DNA from 3 places in the Bradyrhizobium sp. 155 genome. Region 3 is predicted to be linked to each of the others. Evidence: predicted binding sites of a transcription regulator. Region 3 holds the regulator's gene; each other region holds the start of a gene.
What was found. Region 3 encodes LexA, which represses DNA repair genes until DNA is damaged. Its sites were predicted from a motif close to TGTTCNNNNTGTGTTCNG; they were not measured.
Positions count from the first base shown of each region.

Region 1: the regulator LexA is predicted to act here: its motif matches at 2,388-2,405, upstream of IVA93_RS09300 (ATP-dependent helicase).
Region 2: the regulator LexA is predicted to act here: its motif matches at 2,105-2,122, upstream of IVA93_RS02515 (ATP-dependent Clp protease adaptor ClpS).

Region 1 covers NZ_CP064704.1:1,911,126-1,918,159, forward strand. The annotation lists gene IVA93_RS09300 (ATP-dependent helicase) at 1-2,223, opposite strand, end outside; gene IVA93_RS09305 (DUF1328 domain-containing protein) at 2,465-2,638, shown strand; gene IVA93_RS09310 (thioesterase family protein) at 2,644-3,150, opposite strand; gene IVA93_RS09315 (FAD-binding oxidoreductase) at 3,238-4,662, shown strand; gene IVA93_RS09320 (hypothetical protein) at 4,713-5,075, shown strand; gene IVA93_RS09325 (SulP family inorganic anion transporter) at 5,082-6,749, opposite strand; gene IVA93_RS09330 (hypothetical protein) at 6,912-7,034, opposite strand, start outside.
Region 2 covers NZ_CP064704.1:527,289-534,322, forward strand. The annotation lists gene IVA93_RS02510 (tannase/feruloyl esterase family alpha/beta hydrolase) at 1-331, shown strand, start outside; gene IVA93_RS02515 (ATP-dependent Clp protease adaptor ClpS) at 353-2,071, opposite strand; gene IVA93_RS02520 (MarR family winged helix-turn-helix transcriptional regulator) at 2,281-2,748, shown strand; gene IVA93_RS02525 (enoyl-CoA hydratase) at 2,766-3,536, shown strand; gene IVA93_RS02530 (methyl-accepting chemotaxis protein) at 3,670-5,751, shown strand; gene IVA93_RS02535 (dihydrodipicolinate synthase family protein) at 5,876-6,817, shown strand.
Region 3 covers NZ_CP064704.1:3,639,258-3,646,291, reverse strand. The annotation lists gene IVA93_RS17765 (alpha-hydroxy acid oxidase) at 1-204, shown strand, start outside; gene IVA93_RS17760 (HAD family hydrolase) at 219-845, shown strand; gene IVA93_RS17755 (hypothetical protein) at 1,012-1,203, shown strand; gene IVA93_RS17750 (molybdopterin molybdotransferase MoeA) at 1,442-2,653, shown strand; gene lexA (transcriptional repressor LexA) at 2,830-3,531, shown strand; gene IVA93_RS17740 (hypothetical protein) at 4,025-4,459, shown strand; partial or broken gene IVA93_RS17735 (ComEC/Rec2 family competence protein) at 4,598-6,861, opposite strand; gene IVA93_RS17730 (DUF2171 domain-containing protein) at 6,957-7,034, opposite strand, start outside.

The sequences.
Region 1 (7,034 bases), 1.7 Mb from region 3:
CGAGCCGCCCTTGGATTCCGTGATCTCGACATTGGCCGCGGGCAGTTCGTCGAGAAAGCGCGAGGGGATCGTGGTCGACCAGGTGCCGTGGATCCGGCGGTTGGTGGCAAAATAGATTTTGGCGCGGCGGCGGGCCCGGGTCAGGCCGACATGACCGAGCCGGCGCTCTTCCTCGAGGCCGGCGCGGCCCTGTTCGTCCAACGTGCGCTGGCTCGGAAACAGGCCTTCCTCCCAGCCGGGCAGGAACACGTTGTCGAATTCCAGCCCCTTGGCCGAATGCAGCGTCATCAGCGACACCGCGTCCTCGTCGGCGCCGCTGTCGCGGTCCATCACCAGTGAGATGTGCTCCAAAAACCCTTGCAGGTTCTCGAACTCCTCCATCGAGCGCACCAGCTCCTTGAGGTTTTCGAGCCGACCCGCGGCGTCCGCCGAACGGTCCTTCTGCCACATCTCGGTGTAGCCGCTCTCGTCGAGCACGATCTCGGCGAGCTCGGTGTGCGAGGTGACCTCGCGCTGGGCGCGCCAGCGGTCGAACTGGGCGACGACGTCGCGCAAGGAGCCGCGCGCCTTCGGCTTCAGCTCATCGGTCTCGACCACCGCGCGCGCCGCCTCGAACAGCGGGATGCGGCGCTTGCGGGCGTGATCGTGCAGCATCTGCACGGTGGCATCGCCCAGGCCGCGCTTGGGCGTGTTGACGATGCGCTCGAAGGCGAGATCGTCGGCCGGTGAATTGATGACGCGGAGATAAGCCAGCGCATCGCGGATCTCGGCGCGCTCGTAGAAGCGCGGGCCGCCGATGACGCGATAGGGCAGGCCGAGCGTGACGAAGCGGTCCTCGAACTCGCGCATCTGGTAGGAGGCGCGCACCAGAATCGCGATCTCGTTGAGCTTGTCGCCCTGGCGCTGGATCTGCTCGATCTCCTCGCCGATGCCGCGGGCTTCCTCTTCCGAATCCCAAGAGCCTGTTACCGTGACCTTCTCGCCGTCCTGGTCCTCGGTGCGCAGCGTCTTGCCGAGCCGGCCCTCGTTGTGGGCGATCAGGTGCGAGGCGGCGGCGAGGATGTGGCCCGTCGAGCGGTAGTTGCGCTCGAGGCGGATGACCTTGGCGCCGGGGAAATCATGGTCGAAGCGCAGGATGTTGTCGACCTCCGCGCCGCGCCAGCCATAGATCGACTGGTCGTCGTCGCCGACGCAGCAGATGTTTTTGACGTGGCGCGTCTGCTCCTTCTCCCCGCTTGCGGGGTCGCGACGAGCTTCGCTCGCGCTGAGAAGGTCAGGATGAGGGGCTGCCTCCACGAGCTCAGCTTGCTGAGAGTCCCCCTCACCCGGATCGCTCGGGCGCGCAATTGCGCTGCCGGGCGATCCGACCTCTCCCCGCACGCGGGGAGAGGCAAAAGAAGTCGGCGCTTGGGACAGCAGCCGCAGCCACAGATATTGAGCGACGTTGGTGTCTTGATACTCATCGACCAGGATGAATTTGAAGCGCTGCTGGTACTGCCGCAGGATATCCGGGTGCTCGCGGAAGATGCGGATGTCCTCGAGCAGCAGATCGCCGAAATCGGCGGCGTTCAGGATCTTCAGCCGCTCCTGGTAGCTCGCATAGAGCTTGCCGCCCTTGCCGTTGGCGAACACGGCGGCTTCGCCCGACGGCACCTGCGACGGCGTCAGGCCGCGGTTCTTCCAGCCGTCGATCAGCCCGGCCAGCATGCGCGCCGGCCAGCGCTTGTCGTCGATATTGTCGGCTTGCAGAAGCTGCTTGAGCAGTCGGACCTGATCGTCGACGTCGAGCACGGTGAAGTTCGACTTGAGCTGCGCCAGCTCGGCGTGGGTGCGCAGGATGCGCCCGCCGATGGAGTGGAAGGTGCCGAGCCACGGCATGCCTTCGACGGCATGGCCGAGCATCTGGCCGAGCCGATGTTTCATTTCGCGCGCGGCCTTGTTGGTGAAGGTCACCGACAGGATTTCGGATGGGCGGGCGCGGCCCTGGCTCAGGATGTGGGCGATGCGCGTGGTCAGCACGCGGGTCTTGCCGGTGCCGGCGCCGGCCAGCACCAGAACCGGCCCGTCCAGCGTCTCCACAGCCTCGCGCTGCTCCGGATTGAGCCCGGACAGGTATTGCGGGCCTACCGAGGCGCGCGCACGCGCGGCGATGCCGCCGGCTGCGGGCTGGTGGTCGGGGACGCTCTGGGACGTGATCTTGCTCGGCTCGGTCATGCGAATCATTTGCCCCACGTTGGCACCGCGGGGTGGTGAAAGGGGAGCCTTCTTAACAGGGATTGGTCCCTATATGGGGCCGCGGACAGGGGTTTTCCACGTGCGCCGAAAGCCAATTTGTTCCTGTCGGTCAGGCGAATTTCCGGCTTCAGCGGCCCGGAACCATTGTTCCGAGTTGGCGATTGGTTCTGCAAGTGAGGCGCGTCAGCCGCGCCGATCGCAGACAGACATCGAAACAGAGGTTCGGATCATGCTTAGCTGGGTAGTTACGTTTCTGGTTATCGCCCTGATCGCCGGTATCCTGGGCTTTGGCGGCCTCGCCGGCGCGTCGATCGAAATCGCCAAGATCATCTTCTTCATCGCAGTCGTGTTGTTCCTGGTCTCGGCCGTTGTCGGACTGGCACGGGGTCGTAACAGGGTTTAGCGCGCTTACCGCTTCGAGGGCATCGCCACGTTCCGGCCGATGCCCTCGGGCCGCGGGACGGCGCTGTGGGCCTTGACCACCGCTGCGATGCGCTCACGGATGTCTGGGGGAAAAGCCGCCACCTTTCGTGAGCCCATGTCGATGTGAAGCGACATGTTTTCCGATGTGGCGGACAGCCATCCTTCGGTCGCGTGCCGCAGCTCCTGGAAGGTGTGCAGCCGCTTGTCGTCGGCTTCCAGCAGCCAGACCGAGACCTGCACGGGATCGTCGAGGTGGATTTCGCGCAAATACCGCACGTGGCATTCGGCGGTGAAGGTCGAGCCGCCGCGCTCCTTCATGTAGCCCGGTCCGATCCCGAGCGTCAGCCACATCTGGTCGATCGCGCGGTCGAACATCACGTTGTAATAGGCCATGTTGAGGTGGCCGTTGTAGTCGATCCATTGCGGCTCGATCTGCATGATTGACGAGCGGAACGGCACGCCCTCGATCGTTGTGGCAGCAGTCTCCGGCATGTGTCCTTCCCCAGCTATGCGTCCGGTCGCTTGACTTGACCGGTGAGATGTCCTTTGCCACGGTTCGTCTCGTCGGGAGGAACGTCCGTGGGTACGACCATCACCAATAATCCGCCGCGGCCGGCGCCGAAAGCCCTCGCGAGCGCGCTGGAGCAACTTGCCGCGCGGTTCGGCAACCGCCTCATCACCTCGCAAGCCGTCCGCGAGCAGCACGGCCATACCACCACATGGATCGTGAACCAGCCGCCGGACGGCGTGGTGATGGCGCAGGAGACTGCCGACATCCAGGACGTGGTGCGGATCTGCGCGAAAAACGGCGTGCCTGTCATCGCCTTCGGCACCGGCACCTCGCTCGAGGGCCAGGTCAACGCACCCGCCGGCGGAATTTGCATCGACCTGCGCGACATGAACAAGGTGCTCGCGGTGCATGCCGAGGACCTCGACTGCGTGATCCAGCCCGGGGTGACCCGCAAGGCGCTCAACGAGCATCTGCGCGACCAGGGCCTGTTCTTCCCGATCGACCCCGGCGCGGACGCTTCCCTCGGTGGCATGGCCTCGACCCGCGCTTCCGGCACCAATGCGGTGCGCTACGGCACCATGCGCGACAGTGTGCTGGCGCTGAAAGTGGTCCGCGGCGACGGCGAGATCATCACGACCGGCACGCGTGCGAAGAAATCATCCGCCGGCTACGACCTGACGCATCTGTTCGTCGGCGCCGAGGGCACGCTCGGCATCATCTCGGAGCTGACCATCCGCCTGCGCGGCATCCCCGATACGATCGCGGCCGGAGCGGTGTCGTTCGAGACCGTGCACGGGGCGTGTCAGGCCGTGATCCTGGCGATCCAGACCGGCATTCCCGTGGCGCGCATCGAGCTGCTCAACGCCGCGCAGGTGCGGGCCTGCAACGCCTATTCGAAGTTGACCCTGCCCGAAACGCCGCTGCTGCTGATGGAATTCCACGGCAGCGAGATCGAGGTCGCCGAACAGTCCAAGGCCTTCGGCGAGATCGCCAGGGATTGCGGCGGCGGCGACTTCTCCTGGACCACCAAGCCGGAGGATCGCACAAAGCTGTGGCAGGCGCGGCACGACGCCTATTGGTCGGTGAAAGCGCTGCGGCCCGGCGACAGCATCGGGGTGGTCGCGACCGACGTCTGCGTGCCGATCTCGCGGCTTGCCGAATGCGTCGGCGCGACCGAGGAAGATCTCAAGCGCCTCAACCTGTTGTCGCCGATCGTCGGCCATGTCGGCGACGGCAATTTCCACTGCTCGCTGGTCTGCGACACCAACGATGCCGACGAGATGGCGCGCGGCGAGGAGTTCATGCATCGGCTGGTCGAGCGCGCGCAGGCGATGGACGGCACCTGCACCGGCGAGCACGGCATCGGTCAGGGCAAGCAGAAATACCTCAAGGCGGAGCTCGGCCCCGAGGCGATCGACGCGATGCGGGCGCTGAAAAAGGCGCTCGATCCGCAGAACATCTTCAATCCCGGGAAGATCGTACCGGAGGCGTAGCGCGCGGCGTGGCCGCCGTTTATGCTCGCTCCCTCACCACGGAGCAGGCAATGCAGTGGTTCGCGCGCAAGACGCGTCAGGACGTCTGGGACGAAGCGATCGAACGGCCGCTCGGCGACATCGAGGCCGCCGAGCGCATCCGTGCGATCTGTGACGCCGCTGCGGCGAGCGCGGCAGGTAGCGCGCGCAGCGACAAGCGCGACAGCGAGCGCTACGAGCGCGCGGCGAAAGTCGCGATGGAAATCGCGATGAAGATCTCGGATGGACTGATGCGCGACGACGCAGTCCGTCGCATCGTCGATCTCTGCATGAAGGCGAACGACCTCAAGACGGCGCAAATCCTGTTTCGCGCGATCCATGCCAGCTGGATCCGCGAAACGATCCAGCGCGATCACCCGCCATTGGCGCAGTGAGCCCAGTTATCGCGCCAACTTCCGCACGGCCTCGTCGACGCTGTGGAAGACACGCTCTCTCGGCAGGGCGTCGAACAATCTAAACCGCTCGAACGCGTCCTGCGCGCGCACTGATTCCAGCCGGGCCAGCGCGACGGTGACGCCCTGTTCGCTGCACGCCCTGAACACGTCCAGCAGGATCTGCGCGGCGGTGAAGTCGATCTCGACCATGCCGCTCGCCTCCAGCACCAGCAGCTGTGGCGGCATCGTGCCGAGCACCTTGATCACGTCGCTGCGAAAGCCGGGCGCGTTGAGGAAGGACAGCGGCGCCTGCAGCCCGAGCACGGCGACGCCGGCGATGCGCTCGCCGGCGATGTGCGGATGTGCCGGCCACCAGATCGTGGTGCCCGGCACGCGCTCGAACTCGACCAGCCGCGCGCGCGTCGTGCTCCAGATGCCGTGCAGCAGCGACAGCACGATGCCGAGGAACGCGCCTTGCTGGATCGGCAGCACGATGATCAGCGCGGCGGTGGCGGCGATCAGCAGGAATTCGCTGGGGGATTGGCGATAGATCGTGACGATCTGCTTCACGCGGATGATGCGCAGCGCGACGAACAGCAGGATGCCGCCGAGGGCTGCGTCTGGAACGTGCTGCAGCAATCCCGTTCCAAACGCGAGCAGCGCCAGCACGATCGCAGCGGCGGCGAGACCCGCGAGCTGCGATTGTCCGCCGGTCTCGGCGACAATGCCCGTCCGCGGCGGGCTGGCGTTGACCGGAAACGCGCCGAACAGGCCCGACAGCACGCAGCCTACGCCCGCGCCGAGAAAATCGCGATCGACATCGGCCGGCTTGTCGGGATCGGACGGGAATGAGCGCGTCGTCGCCGCGGTCTGCACCATCACCACGACCGTGATGACAAAGGCGAGCGGCACGAGGCGGACCCATTGCTCCGGTGCAAGCTCGGGGAAGGTCGGCCGCGGCAGCGTCCCCGGCACGAGGCCTACGACATTGACGCCCTTGCTCTCGAGGCCGAGCGCGATCGTGGCCAGGGTCGCGGCGACGAGCCCGATCAGCGCGCCCGGAATTTTTGCGCTGATCTTCTCGGCGACGAAGACCACGGCCAGCACACCGAAGCCGATGCATAGCGTGAAGGGATTGGTGCGGCCGAGCTCGCTTGCGAGCACACCGATGCGATCGAGCGTCGGCCCGTTCGGCGAGTCCAGGCCCAGCACGCCCGGTAATTGCGACACGATGATGTGGACGGAGATGCCGGCGAGGAAACCGACCATGACGGGCACGGACAAGAGATTGGCGATGCCGCCGAGGCGGAAGGCGCCGCCGGCCAGCATCATTGCGCCGACCATCAGTGCCAGCGCGATCGCGAGGCCCTGATACTCAGGCGAGCCGGCGGCGGCCAGCGCCGCCAGCCCGCCGGCGAAGATCGGCGTGATCGTGGAATCGGCGCCGCAGGACAGGAAGCGGTTTCCGCCGAGCATCGCAAAGCCGAGCGATCCCGCCATGAAGGCGAAGAAGCCGATCTGCGGCGCGAAGCCGCCGAGCCGCGCCGTGGCCATCTGCTCTGGGATCGCGATTGCCGCGAGCGTCAGGCCGGCCATCAAATCGCCCGGCAGCGAATAGGACGCGAGTGAGCGAAACAGCGGCCATGATGTTGCGGTGTGAGCGTCCTGCGCCATCAGCAGCGAATCCCCGAAGTGTTCCGTTGGTCGACCAGACCACAGCTGCCGGTCGTCGGCAAACATGGGGTTGCCGGCCTCGCCTGTATATCGTGCGACACCGCAGGGCTCGCGGCACTTATCGCGTCTGCGAGCCCCACGCGCACTCCCGCGAGGCACGCCCTATGGCTTCGACGCCTGCGCCTGCTTCAGCGCGCTCTTGCAGCCATCCGACAGCTGGTTGAAATGCTCGATCATGCACTGCTTGACGCGGCCGCCTCCCGGCATGATGCCGGAGCACAGCGC
Region 2 (7,034 bases), 3.1 Mb from region 3:
CGCGCAAAGCCCCTATGCCGGCATCCGCTATTTCGAGAACGTCGAACGCAAGGTCGGCAAAGCCGAGACGGCCGAGTTCGCGCGGCTCTACACCGCGCCAGGGGTCGACCATGTCGGCTCCGGCGCGCCGGCCAATGTCGACATGCTGAGCGTGCTGGTCGACTGGGTCGAAAAGGGCAGGGCGCCCGGCGATCTGGAAGTTACCGAGCAGAAGGTCGAGGCGCCGTCGTTTGCGACGCTTCGCGCGCTGCCGCTGTGCCGCTGGCCGGCCTGGCCGCACTACAAGAGCGGCCCAGTGACGGAGGCGTCGAGCTTCATGTGCGCGCCGTAGCAGGCGCGCCACTTCGGAGCGTCACCCGGTGGCCATTGCCTGCGCGCCGCCGAGCAGCTGCGCGTTAAGCCGGCCGCCGGAGAACAGCATGTCGTCAAGCGCCTCGTCGATATCGGCCGAGATCACGGTGTTGCCGCCGTCCCGCGCGATGCTTCCTTGCGCCAGCCGCCGCATCAGCTCCTTGATGAAGGCGCAACTCGTGCCCTCGCTGCGTCGGGCAGCCTCCGCGATCACGGCCCCCTCGAGCGGCAATCCCCTGCCGTAGAGCCGGACCAGCTTGCCGCGGCCGGTCTCGTCTGGCAGCGGCACTTCGATGGCTTGATCGATGCGGCCGGGGCGACCCGCGAGAGCTCCCTCGAGGTCCTCCGGCCGGTTGGTGGTCAGGACGAACAGGATGTCGGCGTCTTCCTTCAGCCCGTCCATCTCGTTGAGCAGCTTGTTCAGCATGGATTCCTCACACGGCCCCATGTCATCGCGGTCGCGGGCGATGAGATCGACATCCTCGATCACCACCATCGACGGCTGGAGCAACCGTGCCAGGCTCATATAGGCGCCGAGCAGACCGATCTGCTCGGCCGTGATGATCAGCGTCGTATGCCCGGGCAAATGCGTTGCGAGATAACGGATCGTGTGGGTCTTGCCAGTGCCCGGCGGCCCGTACAGCAAGATGCCTTTGCGTGTCGATTGACCCAGCCGGCGCAATTGGTCTCGGGTGTTGACGAAGGTCAGAACGTTGCGATCGAGCAGCCGCAGGGTCTGCTCCGGCAGGATCACCTCGTCGCGCGCGACCTGCGGCAAGCGATGCACCGTGATGCCGCGCGAGCGACCGCGATAGTCGGAATCGGCATCGAGCGACAGGATCTTGCCGCGATAGGTCCGCGCAGCCTGTACGGCTTCTTCCAATTCACTGAAGCATTGCTGGACGAGAGCCGCGCCTGCGGAACCTGAGGGTACCAGGATTTCGATCCGAATTCCGGGCTCGCGACTGTATTCGCGGTGTGCGCAGAGCAAAACCGCATAGCGGAGATGATCCTGCTCACACAGCCACAGCCCGTTATCCAGACACTTGACCGGGCTCTTCTCGCCTACGTCGACGTCGGAATATTGCAGCGGGGCAATCGCGATCGCATAGCGGCCCTCCTTGAGCAGTCGTGGAATCGACAGCGTTTCGTAGCGCTGCTCCTCGTTCAGTCCCACCAGCCGGATGGCCTTGCCGAAGAGCCGGTCGACGGCGGCCTGGAGATCGACCCGCATGTGGCCGGGAAATTGGCGGATCGTGGTCACGAGTTTGCTGCGCGCAGTGCTGGCAAGGTGCCAATCGAGAATGTCGCATGCAAAGTCGAAATTCTCCTCTCGCTCGTTCGAGGGCTCATCCGCCGCACGCATGCATTCGCTGCACAGCCAGACCGTGCGGCTGCCGATACGAACGTCGGTCTGTCCCTCAGGCTTGCCACAGAGTTCGCAAGGACTCTTGACCGCCTCTAGCGTGACCTGCAGTTGGTGGCCGGCCAATTCGATGGATTGTTGCGCAGATTTGAAAAGGGCTTCGGCAACCGATTGCGGGTAAGGTCCGCAAACCGCTTTTTCCTTCTGCTCGATCTGGGTGATCAGCGCGGTCGCTTCACGGTCTGATTTGCCGAAAACCTGCCGAAGCAGATCCATCACGAATTGGTCCGGCGTATCATCGTCATTATGAATTATGAGCTGGGTCGGCTGGTTCTCGCCACGCATACTGTTCATCACGAAAGGCCTCCGGGACAATCTATGATTGAATAGAACGAATAGAGAACATAAAGGGAAGCGGCCGTCAAGCGTGACGGCGGCGGCTAATTGCGATTGGTGGGTGAGGTCCTGGTGCGCCGGGGCCGCCCTGTTCCTCGACGACTGCCGCGGCACATGTCCAGCTGCCGTCCTTTGACAATCTGATCCGCCTCGATTATCTATTTCGCATGCGAAATAAAGACGAGGGCGCGAGACACCATCGGTTGATCTACCTGTTGAGCGTGGCGCAGCGGCGCGTGCAGCGCTGGATGGCGGCGCAGCCTTCGAGCGAGGTCACGCCGGCGCAAGCGGGGCTGCTGTTCATCCTCGGCAAGCAGAACGGCGTCCTGATGGGTGAGGTGGGCGCGGCGCTCGACATGGGGCCGGCCGGCATCTCGGGGCTGGTCGACCGTACGGCGGCGGCTAAACTGGTCGAGCGGCGCGCGGATCACGAGGATGGTCGCGCCTGGCGCGTCTGGCTGACGCCGAAGGGGCGGACGGCACTGGCGCAGGCGAAGGCCAGCGCGGCACGGGTCAACGCGGCGTTGACGGACGGATTCACCAGTGCGGAGATCGATATCGTCGCGCGCTGGCTGACCAGCATTCAGGACAAGTTTCCAAGACAGCTTTCAACAGAGCTTTCTAGAGATCCATAGGAATAGAGGAGAGACCCATGACCGAGCACGTCCGGATCCGGAACGACGGCGGAATTCTCACGCTCACGCTGGCACGCCCCGACAAGAAGAATGCGCTGACGGATGCGATGTACGGCAAGCTCGCCGATGCCATCGAATCAGCCGAGCACGATCCGTCGGTCCGCGTGATCCTGATCCGCGGCGAAGGCGACATGTTTACCGCCGGCAACGATGTCGGCGAGTTCGCGGCGGTCGCGGCGGGCAAGTCGGAAGGAAGCCGCAACGTCGTGCGCTTCATCCAGTCGCTGGCGCGCTGCTCCCGGCCCTTGGTGGCCGCGGTGCAGGGCCGCGCCGTCGGCGTCGGCACCACGATGCTGCTGCATTGCGACCTCGTCGTGCTTGCCGCCAACGCGCAATTGTCGACGCCCTTCGTCAGCCTCGCACTGGTGCCGGAAGCAGCTTCCAGCCTGCTGATGCCGGCGCGCATCGGCTATGCGCGGGCCTACGAGATGTTCGCGCTGGGCGAGACGGTGCCGGCCAAATCCGCGCTGGAATGGGGGCTCGCCAACCGCGTCGTGCCGCTCGACAAGCTCGATGCCGAGGCGCTCGCGCTGGCGCAGCGTCTTGCCCGTCAGCCGGCCGGCGCACTCACCGCCACCAAGAAGCTGATGCGCAACGGCGAGACGCTGGTCGCGCAGATGAATGCCGAAGGCGAGCAGTTCGGGCTGCGCCTGCGCACCGCTGAGGCGCGCGAGGCCTTCACGGCGTTCGCGGAACGCCGCCCGCCGGATTTCACCAAGGTTGCGTGATATCCGGGACTGCGCTGAGGCTCGTCGGGCCGGAAACTCACGCCCATTCGATTAAAACCTTAACGGAACATTGGCATGTCGCGGGCAAGGTGGCGCTCGAAAGAATAGGCCCCCGACCCAGGCCCCCGACACCATGGCAATGTTTAAGAAATCGGTAAGTTCGCTCCTTCTGACCTTGATGGCCCTGCTGGCTGCGGGTGCGCTGGCCTCCACGGCGATCCAGATGGTTGGGGCGTTCGGCCGCTATAGCGACAGCCTCGAGACCGCGCGGCTTGCCGCGGCCGACAAGGCGATCTTCCATGGCGTGCTGGCGCTGCGCAACAATCGCGGCGATGCCCAGAGCGCGATCCTCGGCGAGGATGATCCGCGAGCAAAACTCGAGGCGGCGGAGAAGGCCGAGCAGGGCGGCTATGACGCCATCGGCGCCGCGCTCGCCACCGTCGATTTCGCCCGCCGCGACGAACTCGCTGGCACATTGAAGCAGGGCTGGAGCGCCGCCGCGCCGCAGTTCCAGCTGTTCTACGACGAGGCCAAGCGCCCGCGCGCGGAGCGCAAGATCGAGCGCACCAACTCCTGGTATGATGGCGTCACCAAGGTGATCGAAACGGCCAACCTCGCTTCCACCGCGGTGTCGAACCGCGCCTGGATGGACGACCCCTTCATCGCCCGCATGATCCAGGTCCGGCGCTTCGCCTGGCAGGTGCGCGATCGTTATGGTATCCATTGTTCGTCCCTTCGCTCCAACGTCAACGCCAGCAAGCCGCTCGACGACGCTCAGAAGCGGTCAGTGGCGCAATGGGATGGCACGATCGCCTCCGGTTGGGCGGGCATGGCCGAGTTGCTGGCCGCGCCCGGCGTGGCGGCGGAGCTGGTGACGGCAGCGGCGGACGCGAAGGCCAAGACCGACGGTGCCCTCAAGCAGATCGGCGACCTCACCAAGAATTTCGACGGCAGCGGTAAGCCCGCGATGCCCGCCGCGGAATGGAATACGCTGTGTCAGTCACCCTTTGCGTCCATCGTCGCGGTGGCGAACAAGGCGCTCGACCAGTCGATCGTCCGGGCGGAAACGGTGCAGGCCAAGGCGCTCACCAATCTCGTCGTGCAGTCGCTCGCGTTCCTGCTCGCGCTGGCCGTGACCCTGACCGGCGTGTACGTGGTGCGCAATCGCCTGATGCGCCCGGTGCGCGCCATCCTGGACGCGATCGCCAAGATCAGCGCCCGCGACTACGCGACGCCCGTCCCGCAATCCAGGTATCCCGACGAGTTTGGCACCATGGCGGCCGCACTCGAAAGCCTGCGCGAGAGCGCGGCGACCGCGGAACGCCTGGGCCAGGAGCGCGAATCGCAGCAGGCGCTCCAGCTCGCCCGCTCCGGCACCGTCGATGCGGCCTGCCGCAGTTTCGACGACACCGTGCAAGCCGTCATTCACAGCGTTGCGGCGTCGACCAAGGAGCTCGATGCCACCGCGACTGACGTCCGCTCACTGGTTTCGGAATCGAGCAGCCAGACCGCGGCGGTCTCCTCCTCCGCCGAGCAGGCCACCAACAATCTCGAGACCATCGCAGCGGCGACCGAAGAACTCTCGGCGTCCGTCGGCGAGATCTCCGCGCAGGTGCAGGCCAGCGCCCGCGAGGCCCGCGAAGCCGTGTCGCAGGCAGCGCAGACCAATGCGACGGTCGAAATCCTCGATCAGACCGCTGGCCGCATCGGCGAGGTCGTGAAGATGATCAACGCCATCGCAGGGCAGACCAATCTCCTGGCGTTGAACGCCACCATCGAAGCCGCGCGCGCGGGCGAGGCCGGCCGCGGCTTCGCCGTGGTCGCCGGCGAGGTCAAGAGCCTCGCTTCGCAGACGGCGACGGCGACGGAAGAAATCTCCCGCCAGGTCGCGGAGATCCAGGGCGCGACGGGCCAGGCGGTCGCGGCCATCCGCGCGATCGGCGGCGCGATCAGCGGCATCGACGAAAAGATGACGGCGATCGCGGCAGCGGTCGAACAGCAGCGTGCGGCCACCACCGAGATCTCCCGCAACTTCCAGCAGGCCGCGCAGGGAACCCGCGAGGTCACCGACACCATCGGCAGCGTCGCCAGGCTGAACCAGGAGACCGGCAATGCCGGTTCGGTCCTGTCGGTGTCCGTGACGAAAATGTCCGCCGACGCCGATCGTCTCCGCGTCGCGGTCGAGGGCTTTTTGGGCGCGGTGAGGACCGCATAGCTTCGACAATCTTCCGTCCTTACGTCGCGCGATCGGCATTGCCGCCGATGCGCGCGGCGGGTACATCTGTGGCGCTGTGCGAGCGTCGCGGCAGATGTAAGAGATATCAGGGATGGAGAGTTCGATGCCGGTCACGCCCCACCACAAGGCCCAGCGCCCCTATCGCGGCGTGTTCCCGGTCGCACCCACCATCTTCGACGAGCGCGGCGAACTCGACCTTGAGGGACAGCGTCGCTGCATCGATTTCATGATCGACGCAGGCTCGAACGGTCTGTGCATTCTCGCCAATTTCTCCGAGCAGTTCGTGCTCACGGATGCCGAGCGTGAGACCGTGATGCATGCGGTGCTGGAGCATGTCGCGGGCCGCGTTCCCGTGATCGTCACCACCACGCATTTCAGCTCGGCCGTCTGCGCCGCGCGCAGCCGGCAGGCCGAGGCGGCCGGTGCCGCCATGGTCATGGTGATGCCGCCCTATCACGGCGCCACCTTCCGCGTGCCCGAAAAAGGCGTCGTCGAATTCTTCAAGGTGCTGTCGGGCGCGATCAAGATTCCGATCATGATCCAGGATGCGCCTGTCGCCGGCACCCCCCTGTCGGTTGAGCTACTCGCGCGGCTGGCGCGCGATTTCGCCAACATCCGTTATTTCAAGATCGAGGTGCCGGGCGCGGCTGCAAAGCTGCGCAGCCTGATCGACGCCGGCGGCAGCGATATCGAGGGTCCCTGGGACGGCGAGGAAGCGATCACGCTGCTCGCCGATCTCGATGCCGGCGCCACCGGCGCGATGACCGGCGGCGGCTATCCCGACGGCATCCGCCAGATCGTCGATCCCTATTTCGCCGGCAAGCGTGAAGAGGCCAAAGCCGCCTACGAACGCTGGCTGCCGCTGATCAACTACGAAAACCGCCAATGCGGCCTGATCGCCTGCAAGGCGATGATGCAGGCCGGCGGCGTGATCAAGTCGGACACGGTGCGGCATCCGCTCCAGCCGTTGCACCCGGCGACGCGGGCCGGGCTGCTGGAGTTGGCCAAGGAGCGCGATGCGCTGGCGTTGAGGTGGGGGAAGTAGCGCAACGCTGTCGTCCCGGCGAAGGCCGGGACGACGCTGAGTGTGAGGTGCGCACCCCTGGCCTGATCCCGCCAGCTTCCATCTGGCTGAAGGCGTCGAATTAACGCGGTTCGGGCGGTTTCCCGCAGCCCGGCGATGACATATTGTACGCTCGCCAACCTGGCCCGCGGAGCAACTCAAGACATCGCGCAACAGCTCTTCATTATGCCGCTATTCC
Region 3 (7,034 bases):
TGGGCGCTGGCGGCGGCCGGCGAAGCCGGCGTGGCGCGCATGCTGGAACTGCTCGAGGACGAAGTGCTGCGCTGCCTCGGCCTCTTGGGTGCGACCTCGTTCGCCGAGGTCAACAAATCCTGCCTGCACCAGGCGACCGCAACCAACGCGCCGAGTGTGTTCAGCGCGTTTCCGCTGTTCGACCACGAGCCGTATCGATACTGAGTGAAAGGACGCAGGTGACATCGCTCTCTCCCGGCAGCGCGGATGCGCTCCTGTTCGATCTCGGCCGCGTCGTGCTCGATATCGATTTCTCCAAGGCGATCGCCTGCTGGGCGGGACATGCCGGCTGCAAGCCCGAAGCCATCGTCGCGCGCTATGTGCGGGACAGCGAAGCCTATCGGTTGCACGAGATGGGGAAGATCAGCGATGAGGACTATTTCGCCTCATTGCGAGCCTCGCTCGGAATCGGCATTTCGGACGCGCAATTCCTGGAAGGCTGGAACGCGATTTTCGCCGGCGAAATGCCTGACATCGCCGAGCTGCTGCCGCGCGCAGCGAAACAGATGCCGCTCTATGCTTTCTCCAACACCAACCGGCCGCACGTGGACCATTTCTCGAGGGAATATGCCGACCTCCTCGGCCATTTCCGCGAGCTGTATTTGTCGTCCAGCATCGGCCTGCGCAAACCGGATGCGGAGGCCTTCGACCACGTCGTTGCGGCGATCGGCGTGCCCGCCGGGCGCATCGTGTTCTTCGACGATCTTGCCGAAAACATCGAGGGAGCGCGCGCGCGCGGCTTGATGACGGTGCATGTGACCTCGCCGCGTGACGTCGGGAACGCATTGAAGGCATTGGGCATTTGACGACGTCCGTTGTCGCGAAACCCACGACGGCACGGCCCGACGGACCAATTTTGAAAAATTGAGGAACCGGATCACTTTGTGCATTTTTATACAGAGTTCCGGGAACGGAATACCGCCTTCCGGACTCTTAGAGTCCGTTGGGACTTCTACGGACGGATGCATCATCGTGCTGGGCAAAACCTACCTCACCAAGCAGGCCTCTCTTCTTCTTGAATTCGCGAGGACAACTTCAGATTCGGACCTTTCCGCCAAGCTTGTGAGCAAGGCCGCCGACCTGAAATCCCAAGCCGACCCGCTGCCCGACAAGGATCAGGGATCCAAGGCGCCCGACGTAACTCCCGGGCAGGCAGGGAGCTGATCGATTCAGGCCATGGCGCGTTCTCGCCTTGCCATGATTTTCGTCGCTTCCATGACCACTCTCCTGCCGATCTGTGACCTCCTTCGGATCATGCCGCGACGCGCTTGATCCTGCCTTCCGGAACAATGTGAAGGGGCGGGATGACTGTGCCTGCTCAGCCGCTTTTGCCTCTGCGCCTGCGCTCGGCTAGAAGACGTGCGGAACATTCGCCCGAACGTGCCGAGCAGGAGTTTTCGCCGTGGCCTTGATGCCGGTTTCTGACGCGCTTGCCGCGGTGCTGGCGGGTGCAGAGCCGCTGCCGGAAGAAATGATTTCCCTCGACGAGGCCTACCATCGCGTGCTCGCGCGTGACGTCGTGGCGCGGCGCACGCAGCCGCCGCAAGCGATGTCGGCGATGGACGGCTACGCGGTGCGCGCGGCCGATGCCGCGACGATCGATTCGGAGCTCACCGTCATCGGCGAAGTCGCAGCGGGCCGACCGTTCGAGGGGACGGTCGGAGCCGGCGAGGCCGTGCGGATCTTCACCGGCGGCGTCGTTCCCTTTGGCGCGGACGCCGTCGTGATCCAGGAGGACACGGTCGCCGCCGGCAAGCGCATCACGATCAAGGAAGCCGCGATCGCCGGCCGGCACATCCGCCCCGCCGGCGTCGATTTCCGCGAGGGCGACGTGCTCCTGCGCAAGGGAAGCCGTCTGACCGAGCGAGACCTCGCGCTCGCCGCCGGGATGAATCATCCGCACCTTGCCGTTGTCAGGCGTCCGAAGGTCGCGATTCTCGCCACCGGCGACGAGCTGGTGATGCCGGGCACCACGCCCGGCCACGGCCAGATCGTCTATTCCAACGGCTACGCCCTGCACGCGCTCGCCCGCAGCGAGGGCGCCGAGACCATCGACCTCGGTATTGCCGCCGACACGCTCGAGGCCACCACCGCCGGCATCCGCCGCGCCCGCGAGAGCGGCGCCGACGTCCTGATCACGACCGGCGGCGCATCGGTCGGCGACCACGATCTGGTCCAGCAGGCACTGCGGGACGAAGGCATCGCGATGGCGTTCTGGAAGATCGCGATGCGGCCAGGCAAGCCGATGATGCACGGGCGACTCGGCGCAATGGGTGTGATCGGCCTGCCGGGCAATCCCGTATCGTCCTACGTGTGCGCTTTCCTGTTCATGGTGCCGCTGATTCGCGCCCTGTCGGGCCGTTCAGTGATTCACCATCGCCGTGAACGCGCCGTGCTCGGCCGCGACGTCGGCGCCAACGACCAGCGCGAGGACTATCTGCGCGCGCATCTTGAGGAGCGTGACGATGGCACACGCGTCGTTGTTCCCGTCAATCATCAGGACTCTTCGCTGCTTGCGAATCTCGCTGCAGCACAGGTACTTCTCGTCCGCGCACCATTCGCGCCGAAGGCCGAAGCCGGCACGGCTTGCGAAGTGTTGCGGCTCCCCGTCTGAGCGCCCCCGCAACGCGCGTTCCGCGCACTTTGCTCTGTTCACGGTAAATTAAGCAGTTGCGGAACATGTATCGAACATATAGTGTCTGTTCATGATTTGTTTCGAGCATGCAGCGGCTTATGGCCGAATTCAGCGTCTCGGAATCGGACGACATCAACCGGGGGACTTTGGTCGAGATGTTAACGCGCAAACAATACGAGCTTCTGCGGTTCATCAGTGAACGTCTGAAGGAAAGCGGCGTGCCGCCCTCCTTCGACGAGATGAAGGATGCGCTCGATCTGCGCTCGAAGTCGGGCATCCATCGCCTGATCACGGCGCTCGAGGAGCGTGGCTTCATCCGACGCCTGCCCAACCGCGCCCGTGCGATTGAAGTCATCAAGCTGCCGGAGCTCCAGGCAGCCGCTGGCAGCCGCCGCGGCTTCACGCCGAGCGTCATCGAGGGCAATCTCGGCAAGGTGCGTGCGAGCGCGAGCCTGCCCGCTGACGAGGGCGAACGTCCCGTCGCGGTGCCGGTGATGGGCCGCATCGCGGCCGGCACGCCGATCGAGGCGTTGCAGACCCGCAGCCATACTATCAGCGTACCGCCTGACATGCTCGGCTCGGGCGAGCATTACGCGCTGGAAGTGCGCGGCGACTCGATGGTCGAAGCCGGCATTCTCGACGGCGACATGGCCCTGATCCAGCGCAACGAGAGCGCCGATACCGGCGACATCGTGGTGGCGCTGATCGACGACGAGGAAGCGACGCTGAAGCGCTTCCGCCGTCGCGGCGCCTCGATCGCGCTCGAGCCCGCCAACGCGGCCTATGAGGTCCGCATCCTGCCGCCCAACCGGGTGAAGATTCAGGGCAAGCTGATCGGGCTTTACCGGAAGTACTGATACCGGGAGTCTTTCTATCGGCAGTACTTCATATCGGAAGCACTTCATGCCGGAGGTGCTTGGCGCCTCGCGCGCTTCCGATCGACATCGCCGGTCAGAGATTGGAGCGGATCATCGTCCGCTCCGGCTGGATAGCCTTTCTGGTTCTGCACAGACTATCCGGCCCCTCCTCCAACGCTGGCTCCTCGCCACGCCGACGAAGCAGCACCGCTTCAAGCAGCACCGCTTCGCGGCTCGGTTGTTCGAGGAAACAGCGACCAGCGGTCAAGTTCGGCCGTTGCAGCCAAGTTGGCAATGTTCGCGTACGCGCCTCCCGAATGCATCGCGGCGAGCTTTGTTCCTATTGAATTCGGGAAAGATAATGTGATCGCGGCTTGCGGAAGCCAGCCGCAGATTTGCCCACAACCAAGCAGAGCGTTCGTGCTTCCACTCTGATAGAGGCCTGCGCCTCGATAAGAGACGCGGGTTGCTATCCCAGCATGAGGAGCACCCGATGTGTGACTACAGCCTACATGCCGTCGCGTCGCGCCCCGCCGAAGTCGGCGAGACGATCGTCACGACAAGCTTCCGCGGCACCTCGACGCGCGGCTTCGCCTCTGCAGCCGATCCGTCTGTTGCCGTCTGCCTGCTGCCGGGGACGGAGCTCGCCTTCGCCGACGACGTCCGCTACGACAATCGCTGGATCTGGACGCGCACCATCAATTCCCGCGTGGGCAAGTTCGGCAAGATCGATCCGCACGTTCCCGACCGCCATCATGATGCGATCGAATTCCCCGACGGCAAATACGTGCTGGTGACGCAGCTCGTCGAAGGCCAGCGCGCGACGGTGCTGCAACTGCCGGTGACTCAGTCGGTCACCGAGCGCGAGCACAAGGCGCAGATCACCGCCGACAGGCAGCCGACCGTCACGCACCTGCCGATCGGCTGACAGAGCCGCCCTCCGGCTACGAAGTCGGAGGTCAGGATTAAATCGCCATCGCCGGCCGTGGCCGGCGAGATGGTGTGGTTTGCACCCCGCTAATCCGAACGGACGCACCGAACCACTGCGTTGCTCCGCACCATCAGATCAATCGTCGGCTTGCAGGTCGGTGTCCGCCGGCGTTGCGTCCTTGATGCGAGGCGCGGTCGACTTTGGCGCGAGGCTGCCGTCGAAATCACCCTCGCCGGCGCCGGCCGGCAACCAGGGGCGGCTCGTGCCTCTCGCCCTCACTGCCTGAACCACAAAACCGTCACCACGCTGCGTCAGCGCCAGCGCGCTCTGGCTGGCGAGCCGCTGCCGATCGACCACCATCGCCGCGCAATCAGGCGGTGCGGGACGAGTCGTCACCACCAGCGCGGCCCGACTGCAATCGTCCGCGAGAGCGTCGACGCGCAGTGCCAGCGCGACCAGCCTCCCGTCGGCCAGTGGCGTCACGCAGCCGGATTCGTCGCAGGACACGCCATCGGCAAGCGAGGCTCTGCCCGCATCGCGCGGATCGGCGTCGGCAGCGAGCCATTCCTTGAGCAGAAAGCTGTCCTTGTTCGTCCTGATCAGGTGCAGATATCCGTCCCTGCCCCGCACCGCGACGCTGGCGCCATCCCCGGCAATCAGGATGTCGGGCTGCCGCGCCGACAGTCCCCAGAGGATCGCTGCCAGCAGCACCAGGGCGCCGGACCAGCGCAGCGGCGTGCGCAACAAGCCGAGCACAATGATTCCCAGGCTCGCCGCGATCAGCGGCGCGATCCCGAACGCCGGGATGCGGCCCACCGCGCCCGGCAAGGCCGCGACCCAGCGCGAGACCGCGACCATCCACTCGATGCCAATCCCCATCAGCCACCAGAACACGCTGTCCAGCCCGAACGGCGCAGCAAGCAGCCCCAACAGCCCCGCCGGCATCACCAGCGCAGAGACCACCGGCATCGCGCCGAGATTGGCGAGCACGCCGAACGGCGTGACACGGTGGAAATGAAAGGCGGCATAGGGCGTCGTCGCAAGTCCCGCAATCAGCGAAGCCATGAACAGCATCGCAATCTCGCGCCCACCCCACATCGCAATGCGCGCAGTCGCCGAATTGTCCGGCGAGGCAAACAAATTGGGCATGCCGATCTGCACCAGTGCGACCAAGCCGAGCGTTGCCGCAAACGACATCTGAAAACTCGGATGCACCAGCGCTTCCGGCGCGACCGCCAGCACGATCAGCGCAGCCACAGCAAGCGTGCGGAAGGTGATGGCGCGGCGATCGACCATCACCGCGATCAGCACCACCGCCGTCATGAAGAACGACCTTTGCGTGGCGACCTCCGCGCCCGACAGCAGCAGGTAGAACGCAGCGGCGACCAGCGCGGCGGCGGCCGACCATTTCTTGATGGCGAAGCCGGCCGCCAATCCGGGGATCAGAGCGAGCAGCGCGCGCACCGCGAAGAACACGACGCCGGCAACGACGGCCATGTGATAACCGGAGATCGAGAGCACGTGGCCGAGGCCGGAGATGAACATCGCATCGTTGACGGGCGTGGTGATCGCATCGCGCCGCCCGGTGAGCAGCGCGGTCGCGATCGCCCGATTGTCGCCGTCGAGCGTCGCCCGGATGCGGGCATCGATCGCATCGCGCAGGCCTTGCATGAAGGCCGCGTAACGCAGCCGTAAGCCGCCGGTCTCAGGCGGCGACGCCACCGTGATGGCGCCCATCGCGAAGCCGGAGGCGCCGATGCCCTGGAAGAACATGTCACGCGAAAAGTCGTAGCTGCCGGGCCGCACCGGCGCGAGTGGCGGCATCAGCCGTGCCTTCAGCTGAACGAAGCTACCGACCTCCGGCGCGGTGCCCTTGCGGACCGACAGGCGCACGCGCTCGAGCCTGACGTCGCTGCGCTGCGCCTCCATCGCCGTGACGCGCAGCACGAAACGATCGGTACGCTCGCGGATGTCGCGAGCCTCGACGAAGCCCGACAACGACACCGAATAGAGCGCCCTTGCCAGCACCGGGTGGGCGATGCGCGCCGTCTTCCAGGTTGCGACGGCAAAGCCGGCCGCGACCGCCGCGATCATGATGGCCGGGGCGAACAGCCGGCTCCGCCGCAACAGAGCGCGATGGCGGTCGTGGCAACGACCCACAGCACCGGCTCATGATCGGCAGAGAAATAAAGCGCGATGCCGCAGCCAAACGCGACGGGCACCCACGGCAACAGCCGCCCGGCGCCCGCCTCGGCGCGCAGCCAGGCGCGGAGGGTCTCGGCCAGCGATGTCCAGAGGTCGAGGCCTGGAGGCGCGAGGCCGCCCGCGGACGCGGCGCGGCCCGCGGGCCACGTCCCCGCGATCCCCTGCGATCGTACCGACCGGCCCGGCTCCGCCATTCCCTGCACTCGATGATACGCAACGAAGCCAGAAGCTACCGGAACGTGCAGGTGGGCGGATAGCGGTACGGATCAGGAACGAAGGGGCGCGGCCGCTACTTTTCCTCTTCCATCGTCACGGCCACATCCGCCTTGGCCGACAGCCTGACCTTGTTGCCCTCGATATCGGCGAC